DNA from 3 places in the Priestia sp. 179-F W1.4 NHS genome. Region 2 is predicted to be linked to each of the others. Evidence: riboswitches for the same ligand, from Rfam matches in the RefSeq annotation. Region 2 holds a riboswitch; each other region holds the start of a gene.
What was found. Region 2 has a riboswitch for S-adenosylmethionine ahead of mtnW (2,3-diketo-5-methylthiopentyl-1-phosphate enolase). Riboswitches for the same ligand answer to the same signal wherever they lie in the genome.
Positions count from the first base shown of each region.

Region 1: it holds a riboswitch for S-adenosylmethionine, as region 2 does, so the genes downstream of both, metE (5-methyltetrahydropteroyltriglutamate--homocysteine S-methyltransferase) here and mtnW (2,3-diketo-5-methylthiopentyl-1-phosphate enolase) in region 2, are expected to answer to the same signal.
Region 3: it holds a riboswitch for S-adenosylmethionine, as region 2 does, so the genes downstream of both, ACH0CI_RS26400 (5-methyltetrahydropteroyltriglutamate--homocysteine S-methyltransferase) here and mtnW (2,3-diketo-5-methylthiopentyl-1-phosphate enolase) in region 2, are expected to answer to the same signal.

Region 1 covers NZ_JBIQFF010000001.1:1,251,490-1,254,850, reverse strand. The annotation lists gene metE (5-methyltetrahydropteroyltriglutamate--homocysteine S-methyltransferase) at 1-1,905, opposite strand, end outside; cobalamin riboswitch at 2,059-2,247, opposite strand; SAM riboswitch class I at 2,327-2,437, opposite strand; gene ACH0CI_RS06570 (hypothetical protein) at 2,518-2,769, opposite strand; gene ACH0CI_RS06565 (hypothetical protein) at 3,028-3,198, opposite strand; gene ACH0CI_RS06560 (metallophosphoesterase family protein) at 3,355-3,361, opposite strand, start outside.
Region 2 covers NZ_JBIQFF010000002.1:501,474-504,834, reverse strand. The annotation lists gene ACH0CI_RS13080 (carbon-nitrogen family hydrolase) at 1-10, opposite strand, end outside; gene ACH0CI_RS13075 (pyridoxal phosphate-dependent aminotransferase) at 123-1,295, shown strand; SAM riboswitch class I at 1,426-1,532, shown strand; gene mtnW (2,3-diketo-5-methylthiopentyl-1-phosphate enolase) at 1,613-2,857, shown strand; gene ACH0CI_RS13065 (2-hydroxy-3-keto-5-methylthiopentenyl-1-phosphate phosphatase) at 2,854-3,361, shown strand, end outside.
Region 3 covers NZ_JBIQFF010000017.1:13,090-16,450, forward strand. The annotation lists gene ACH0CI_RS26390 (STAS domain-containing protein) at 1-238, shown strand, start outside; gene ACH0CI_RS26395 (hypothetical protein) at 438-770, shown strand; SAM riboswitch class I at 1,269-1,369, shown strand; gene ACH0CI_RS26400 (5-methyltetrahydropteroyltriglutamate--homocysteine S-methyltransferase) at 1,451-2,578, shown strand; gene ACH0CI_RS26405 (alpha/beta-type small acid-soluble spore protein) at 2,714-2,923, opposite strand; gene ACH0CI_RS26410 (Rpn family recombination-promoting nuclease/putative transposase) at 3,148-3,361, opposite strand, start outside.

The DNA of each region.
Region 1 (3,361 bases), on a different contig from region 2:
CGTGGCTAATTTGAACGCGTACACCGCGGCGTTCAAGTAGCTTTCCCAGTTTTCTCGTTTTAACGGCAGTCCTTCACGCAGCGCCGGTTCATCTACTTGAATCATTGAGATGCCCTGACTTTCAAGTGCTTCCACTTCTTTTCTAAGAGCAAGCGCAATTTGATTTGCCACGTCGTAGCGCGGGATATCATCACGCACAAACGACCAGTTTAAAATTGTAATTGGCCCCGTCAGCATTCCTTTAACAGGCTTATTGGTTAGAGACTGTGCGTAGACCGTTTCTTTGATCGTCATCGCCTGCTCGTACGAGACATCTCCGTAAATAAGCGGCGGCTTGACGCAGCGAGAACCGTATGATTGCACCCAGCCAAACTTCGTAAACTGAAAGCCTCCTAATTTTTCACCGAAGTATTCAACCATGTCCGTACGCTCAAACTCTCCGTGCACAAGGACATCTAAGCCGATGTCTTCTTGAATTTCAATCCATTTTTTGATTTCAGCGTTAATGTACGCTTCATACGCTTTGTCGCTTAATTCTCCTTTACGCCACTTTAGACGCTCTTTTCTCACTTCTTTTGTTTGCGGAAAGCTTCCAATTGTTGTCGTTGGAAGAAGCGGCAGTTGAAACGCTTCTTGTTGAACGCGTTGACGTACGTCAAACGGCGCTTGGCGCTCTGCTTTATAGCTGTGCAGCTGCTTCAGCTCTTTTTGCACGTCTTGATGATTTCGAACAGATGATCCATTTAATGCTTGAATCGCTTGTTTGCTTACACTTATTTCTTTTTCTATTGCTTCTTTTCCTTGCTGCACCGCTTTTGTTAACAGCGAGATTTCCTTCAGCTTTTCATCTGCAAAAGACAGCGCGTTTTTTAGAATTGGCTCAATGGTTTTTTCGCTTTTCACCGTGACAGGAACATGTAATAAACTTGATGAAGGCTGCAGAATCAAACGGTCTTTTGATACGGCTTCTTCAATTTCACTGATTGTTAAAAGCTGTTCGTCCAAGTTTTCACGCCAAATGTTTCGTCCGTCAATCACTCCTGCTGCCAGCACTTTATCAGTTGGAAAACCATATTTATTAAGCGCCGTGAGATTTTCGCCTCGGTCATGTACAAAATCTAAGCCAATACCATGAACAGGAAGAGCAACTACTTCTTTATAGTAATCTACGCTGTCAAAGTACGTCTGCAAAATGACTTTTACATTCGGTGCCGCTTTTTTCAAAGCTTCATAGACTTCTTTATACAGTGCCAGGTCTTCTTTCGATAGCGTTGTAGCTAAAATTGGCTCATCTATTTGTACCCACTCGACCCCTTCTGCCTCCAGCTCCGCTAAGATTGTTGCATAAAGAGGAACAAACTGTTCAACTACTTTTTTAAACTCACTTTTTTTATATCCTTTTGACAGCTTCACAAATGTTACTGGACCTAAAATAACGGGTTTGCCTTTGATATTCAGCTTTTGCTTTGCTTCTTTGTAAAATTGAAGCGGGCGATTTTCTACAAGTGCCGGCGTACATTCCTCAAGCTCGGGTACGATATAGTGATAATTTGTGTTAAACCATTTTGTCATCGTAGAGGCTACCGCACCTTTTGTTCCTCGCGCGATGTCAAAGTACGTTTCAAGGGATACCGGGCCTCCGTTATATTCAAAGCGCTTTGGCACCAAACCAAACATAGCGGCTGTATCTAACACGTGATCGTATAAGCTAAAATCGCCGACTGGAATTAATTCAATTCCTGCGTCACGCTGTTTTTTTAGATGTCCTAGACGAAGAGCTTCAATTTCCTGAAGAAAGATATCTTTCTCTAGCTTTCCTGCCCAAAACTGCTCAAGCGCTTTTTTCCATTCTCGTTTTTCACCAATTCTTGGATAACCTACATTTGAACTTTTTACACTGCTCATTTTTTCCACTCCCTGTATATTTCTTTTTTTCCGCTAAACTAAAAAATCTCTCTTTTCGAAATGAAAAGAGAGATGATACGCATACTTAACTAAAGTTGAGATAGTCTGTTTTTCTCAACACGTATTCCTCACTCCTCTCTATATCCCGTAGAGCTTAAGTGCATACAACAGGCAGGTCTCCTGACTTAGGTTCATCGCTTCCTATCCCTTCCCATTTCAGCATGAAACAGTGGTTAATAAGTTACTCCCCATTACAGTGGCGGGACCGCGCCGGCTTTTCACCGGTCTTCCCTTTTAAGCTGCGTACATTCGTTACACAGCACCTGATGCATTTCTATGAAATTGTTCATTCAAAATACCTTTACATAAAATAAAAAGCCTCTCTATCATGAATAGAGAGGCATAGTATCTATGAAATCCTCTCTTATTTTTCAAAGCTGTACGCTTTGCAGGATGTAGCACCTTTTTAACAAGATTGTTAAATGGTTGCCGGGCTTCACAGGGCCAGTCCCTCCGCCTCTCTCAATAAGAGTTTTAATTGTTTATAATATTTTGAATGTAGAGTCATCTTAACACCTTACATTTATGTTGTCAAAAGAAATTTCAAAAAAATTAGTTTTCAGGAGGCGTTGACGCTAATTTTTGCCTTAATAATTTGTAATCATCTTTTCGATGTGTTTCGATCAAGTCTTTTGCTCCTTGATGATACCCTGAAGAATAAATGTACTCTACCGCCGTTTCGATAAGCAATCTCTTTTCTTCCGCACATTCTCGGTCCATTAGGGGGAACAGTCTACCTAAAAGGTCATTTAAATCTTCCTTAATAAAACGATTGAGTCCTTCTTGCATCTTTTCGTTTGCCATGATAGCTCCTCCATTTGCTGTGTATGTTCTAAGTTTCTATAAACAGGCATTTCACTGTGAATGTTAAGATAAAGTTAAGTCATTAAACAGTATATCAAGTGAATGTTTTTCTTCAATTACATATGTAATACAAATATATGACAAATATAGAGAATATATCATCATTCATTATCTATTATAACGCTTGGCTTAGCCTTCTGCTACAAGGTTTCGTACGGTTTTCTAAAAGAGGCTGAGACACAACGAAGTGAATCCAATCTAAAGGCAAATGGGATACATGAGCTGAATCGCTTGTGACACCGCAGTTGATTTTCGTACAAGACTTCGCTTTCCGCGGGCGGTCGCTGAGCCTCCTCGTCGCATACGCTCCTGTGGGGTCTCACCTGTTCCGCTTTTCCCGCAGGAGTCTTCGTCTTGTCCTCCAATCACCTGCTAGAAAGACCTATACACATGAAATCTACGTTTACCCTAATAAAAAAATGAACCACTAATCAAGATGCTTGATTAGTGGTTCATTTTTCATTTCGCCTAAAACCCTTTTTTCCCAGCCTCTTTTTTTGAACCTAGCTTTCTACTTTCTTGTTTTTACAAA
Region 2 (3,361 bases):
TTACACTCACTTTATCATCCGTCCTTTTTTTAGTAGTTGAAAAAAATGACTTTACAAGTTGAGTATTACAATATATTATTTGTGACTAGAATTTCAAGAATTTTTTGAGAAGGTGTGCGATGATGAAACAATTTGAGCAATCGGAACTATTAAAAAGTTTACCAAAACAATTTTTTGCATCACTTGTAGGCAAGGTAGGAAAAGTAATGGCCCAAGGGCACGACGTTATTAACTTAGGGCAGGGAAATCCTGATCAGCCTACTCCTTCACATATTGTAGAAACACTCCAAAAAGCAAGTGCTAATCCTGTGCATCATAAATATTCTCCATTTCGGGGACACCAGTTTTTAAAAGAGGCCGTTGCGACTTTTTATAAACGAGAATATGGCGTTGATGTGGATCCTGAAAAAGAAGTAGCTATTTTGTTTGGCGGGAAGGGTGGACTTGTAGAAATTCCGCAGTGCTTATTAAACCCTGGAGATACGGTGCTGGTTCCGGATCCTGGATATCCTGATTACTGGTCTGGAGTAGAGCTTGCAAAAGCAAAGATGGAAGTGATGCCGCTCACGGCTGAAAATCATTTTCTGCCCGTATACGAAGAGATAGGTGAACGTGCTAAAGAACAGGCAAAGCTCATGTTTTTAAACTATCCGAATAATCCTACCGGTGCAGTGGCAACGGCAGAATTTTTTGAAGACACCGTGGCGTTTGCTGCCAAGCACGATATTTGTGTGGTACACGACTTTGCCTACGGAGCCATTGGATTTGATGGTGAAAAGCCAATCAGCTTTTTACAGACTCCTGGTGCAAAAGAGACGGGAATTGAAATTTATACTCTTTCTAAAACGTATAACATGGCGGGATGGCGAGTTGGATTTGCTGTAGGAAATGAAAGTGTAGTAGAAGCTATTAATCTTCTTCAAGATCATATGTATGTCAGCCTCTTTGGGGCGGTTCAAGAGGCAGCAGCGGCAGCTCTGTTAGAATCTCAACAATGTGTGAATGATTTAGTTAAGCGATATGAATCTAGACGCAATACCTTTATTCAAGGGCTTCAAGAAATTGGTTGGGACGTTACATCTCCAGCGGGCTCCTTTTTTGCATGGCTAAAAGTTCCTAAAGGATATACTTCTGAACAATTTTCAGATTTACTTCTTGAAAAAGCCCACGTTGTAGTGGCACCTGGAGTAGGCTTCGGAACATATGGTGAAGGCTATGTGCGCGTAGGACTGCTGACGGATGAAGAGCGCATGAGAGAAGCTGTATCTCGAATAAAAAAATTAAATTTATTTTAAAAACGCATTGACAATCCTTTTTGAGTTGGCTTAATATGTAAGAAGTTAACGAGATTAATAACCGATAAATCCTAGCGGTATTTTTTATTTAGTATATAATCTACGAATTCAATTTAAATAAATAGCAACTTTCTTATTAAGAGTAGGTGGAGGGACTAGCCCGATGAAGCCCGGCAACCGACTTAACGCATGTTAAGCACGGTGCTAATTCTTGCAGCAGCAGCTGAGAGATAAGAAGAGCAACGAAAGCCTCTTCTTAATCACAGAAGAGGTTTTTTTTATTAACGATATTAAACAGCAAGGGAGTTTTTAGCATAATGAGTGAAATCGTTGCAAGCTACTTACTACATGACAATAAAGGAAATTTTCATAAAAAAGCGGAAGGAATTGCTTTAGGACTAACCGTCGGCTCATGGACAGATCTGCCGCTTTTAGATCAACAGCAGCTTCAAAAGCATAAAGGGCGCGTCGTATCCGTAACTGAGCTTCAAGACTGCGAACGTGTTAACGGATATTTAGGCGGAGAGGTTAAGCAGGCTATTGTCAAAATTGCTTATCCTACTGCCAACTTTTCAAGAGATTTACCGGCTATTTTAGTTACGGTTTTCGGAAAACTATCACTTGATGGAAAAGTGAAATTATTAGACTTGGATTTTCCTGATGAATTATTAGCTGAATTCCCAGGACCGCGCTTTGGAATAGAAGGTATACGAGAGAAACTAGGCGTTTATGACCGTCCGCTTGTGATGAGTATTTTTAAAGGCGTGATTGGAAGAGACATGACGTACTTAACAACTCAGCTGCGTGAGCAAGCGCTTGGCGGAGTGGATTTGGTTAAAGACGACGAGATTTTGTTTGATAGTGAACGAACACCTTTTGAAACTCGCGTTACAGAAGGAAAAAAAGTACTGAATGACGTATACGAAAAAACGGGACACCGCACGCTGTATGCTGTTAATTTAACGGGACGAACGTTTGAATTAAAAGAAAAAGCGAGAAAAGCAGCTGAGCTAGGAGCCGATGCTCTTTTATTCAACGTATTTGCTTACGGGTTAGACGTACTGCAGGCACTTCGAGAAGATGATGAAATTAACTTGCCGATTATGGCACACCCAGCTGTTAGCGGAGCGCTTACGCCATCAGAGTTTTACGGTTTTTCAAATTCATTGCTGCTTGGAAAGCTATTGCGCTTAGCCGGAGCGGATTTCTCTCTGTTTCCATCACCATACGGAAGCGTAGCGCTTTCTCTTGAAGATACGACAGGCATTGCCTACGAATTAACGCGTCCTGTATACAAATATAAGCAGTCTTTCCCGGTTCCTTCAGCAGGAATTCATCCTGGAATGGTACCGCAGCTTGTGAAGGACTTTGGAATCGACAGCATTATTAATGCAGGAGGCGGAGTTCACGGTCATCCAGAGGGAGCTATCGGAGGAGGAAAAGCATTCCGTGCGGCGATAGATGCAGTACTCTCTCATCAAACATTAGCCGAAAAAGCTGAAGAATCAAAAGAGTTGCAAAAAGCTTTGCAACTATGGGGAACAGTAGAGGTGAAAGCATGACATCGTTAAAAATCTTTTGTGACTTTGATGGAACAATCACAAACAGCGATAACATTATTGCTATTATGAAACAATTTGCTCCTCCGGAGTGGGAAAGTATTAAAGACGACGTGCTAGCACAACGCGTCTCCATTCAAGAAGGAGTAGGGCAAATGTTTGCCTTGCTTCCCGTGGAATTAAAGGAAGATATTATTTCTTATATTTTAGAGACGTCTGCTATTCGAGATGGATTTGATGATTTTATTGCCTATACAAAAGAGCATCATATTCCGCTTTATATTGTAAGCGGAGGAATTGACTTTTTTGTAAAACCGCTTTTGGGAAATCGAGTTGCAGAGGAAATGCTCTACTGCAACGGATCTGATTTTTCCGGTGAGCATATTTCCATTACGTGGCCTCATACATGTGATAAACAGTGTACAAATGACTGCGGCTGCTGTAAGCCAACGATTATTCGCCATCTTGCAGATGAAAGAGATCATACGGTTGTTATTGGCGATTCAA
Region 3 (3,361 bases), on a different contig from region 2:
CCTTGAATTGTCTTGCCTAATCATTGATCTATCAGGTGTACCTTCCATTGATACAATGATGACCAATGAATTGTTTCAAGTCGTAAACATGTTAGAATTGCTAGGAATTGATACAACGATTACAGGTATCCGTCCAGAAATTGCTTTAACAGCCGTTCAATTGGGTATAGACTTCAGTAAAATAAGAACCTATGGAAAACTAAAGGACGCAGTAAGTGACCTTTTGCATATAAGGTAAAAGAATTATAGCAGCAGGAAGACTACCAATGGAAGGTAGTCTTCTTATTGTTGGATAGAAATAAAGACGGAATAGCTAGTAACTAAGCATCAATTGAAATTAGTAATTTAACTTATCAAAAGAAGGGTTTATTTTATTGTTATTGAATCTGTACAAGACGTTTTATCTCAAATCTCAATTCCAGAGAGGGGAAATGACAATGGCCATTGGAAGAGAACGAGCTGCAAGGAGTATTTTGGGTCAATCAGGATTGAGGAATAGGAATCCAGAAAACGCTATGCTTGATGAAAAAGATAAAAAATCTCGTACCTCAGATTTTGAAAAAGTTCCCACTCCTCGTCAGGGGTCTACTCGAACAGCAAGGATGGCAGAAGAATATAGGGCTGAATATAAAAGGGTAAAAAGAAGAGAGCAATTTTTGCAAGATACAATAGATTTATTAAACGATTGTAATAACAAGCAATCTGTTGAAGAGTTAAAGGAATTAATTAATTTAGCAAAAGAACGATTAACTATGTATAAAGGCAAATAGAAATTATTTCTTTTTTTATCAATGAAGTGCTGTAATATGAATACGTTCACATTCACATTGATGTGAGTGCATTTTTGCTAGGAGAGAGCAGCCAGTATATGATGGTTGCTCTTTTCGTATTTGTAAGAAGATGTGACTATATGAAAGATTGGTTTAGCGTATTCGCTCTAAGAAATGAATCAAAGAGAGAAATTAGAAGTGAGGAATAGCGCTCCTTGCAAAGTGCAATGAAGAGGCTAGGTATAATGGAGTCAGATATTTTTTGAATACAATTGGTGAAGATAAATAACAATTAGGTAATGGAGCCAAATTCTTTAAATACTATGTAGCTATTGCGATAAGCTTTCCTGTCCAAACCAAAAACAAAGAAGAACCCTTACTGTAGTAGGTAATGAGGAAGTAATGAGATAAGAGATGTGCTATTTCTGATTTTCCAATTTTTTGTTGACAAGCTAAGAAAACAAGTGTAATATTTCTTCTAGTTAAATAAATTGAATATTCTTATCTCGAGAGGTGGAGGGACTGGCCCTAGGAAGCCTCGGCAACAGACTGTTAAAGTACTGTGCCAATTCCAGTAGCAATTTGCTTGAAGATAAGAAGAGAACCCATAACGATTATTAACCTCTTCTTATTTTTAAGAAGAGGTTTTTTATTTTAAAAAGAAAGAAGGAAACAAACTCATGACAAAGACACTAGTGAAGGCTCCATTTAAAGCTGATCACGTAGGCAGCTTTTTACGCACAACTCCCCTTAAAGAAGCAAGAAAAGCGTATGCAAATGGTACAATTAATGAAGCCGATCTAAAATCTGTAGAGGATAAAGAAATTGAAAAGCTTGTCCAGAAGCAAATTGAAGTAGGTCTTAAATCTATCACGGACGGTGAATTTAGACGTTCTTGGTGGCATTTGGACTTCTTATCAGGCTTAGAAGGTGTAGAGCTGTTTGAGACAGAATATATCAGCCAATTCAAGGGTGCAAAAACCAAAAATAACGCGATTAAGGTAGTAGGTAAAGTAGACTTCAATCATCATTATATGGTAGAACATTTCACGTTTTTAAAAGGAGCTGTCGAACGCCATGGTGATGGAAGCCAAGTCGCTAAATTCTCACTTCCAAGCCCAAACATGTTATTTACTCGAATTCAAGAAGATACATATTACAATGGAAACAGAGATCAATTTTATCATGATACTGTGGCTGCTTATCAGAAAGCGATTCAAGCCTTTTACGACGCAGGCTGCCGTTACCTACAATTAGACGATACTTCGTGGATTGATTTTGTTTCTGAAGAACGAATCAATGCGGTTGTTGAGAAGCTGGGTATGGATGTAAAAGACATTATCAATACTCGAGTAAGTTGTTTAAATGATGCTATTTCTAAAAAGCCTGAAGATATGCTCATTACTATGCATATTTGCCGTGGAAACTTTAGATCTACTTATATCACAAGTGGTGGCTATGATACTATATCCGATGCAATCTTTACTAACTTACATGTAGATGGGCTTTTTCTTGAATATGATGATAACCGTTCAGGAGATTTTGAACCATTAAAAAGCTTTACAGGTAACAATCAAACTGTTGTTTTAGGGTTAGTAACATCTAAATTTCCTACACTAGAAGATACTGAGGTTATTAAGCAAAGAATTCAAGAAGCAAGTCAGTATGTTCCTCTAGCTAACTTGTCATTGAGTCCGCAATGTGGCTTTGCAAGTACAGAAGAAGGAAATGTATTAACAGAAGAGGAACAGTGGAATAAAATTAGTCACATAATTAAAATTGCTCAAGATGTCTGGGGAGCCAACTAAAAAGTGAGAATCGCTTTTTAATTTTACATAAGTAGCATTCTAGATGTGTTGAAATACGATAAATAGGCGGATCTTATAACCGAAAAAAGGAAGAATGAAGTTCATTCTTCCTTCAGCCATTATTATAAAGTTTTATTAGAAACGTCCTCCGCCAAGTTGTTGCTCAGCCATTTGTACAAGACGCTTAGTGATTTCGCCACCTACTGATCCGTTTGCACGTGCAGTTGTGTCAGCACCAAGGTTTACACCAAATTCGCTCGCAATTTCATACTTCATTTGATCGATTGCTTGTTCAGCACCATATACTAATAACTCGTTGTTGTTGCTGCTTTTGTTGTTTGCCATGTTGTGTCACCTCCTTGTTTCTTTTAAAGTTCCTATCGTAGAAGAAGTACATACATAGTAAATAATGGATGTATTATCTTCTTACGTGCTTCCTATACTATTTTTTAGAAACAAATGACACTGTAAAAAGTGGTATTAGATGTTTCATTTCCTTGTAATGAAAATCAATATTTGCCATGTTCGAAAAAAGAGCCGTACCTTTTAAGTACGGCTCTTTTTTCTATTTATTGATGACGAAGATTTTCGATTTCTTCTACAGAAAGACCTGTCAATTTACTGATTATATTACTCGCTATACCTTCTTGAATCATTCCAATGGCCATTAACTTTATAGCTTCTTCTTTTCCTTTCCTTTCAGCTCTTTTCAAAGCTGATTTCTCATCTAATAATGCTTTTCTTCGGGCTTCATAAGCTAATAACACTTCTGGATCTTGGCTT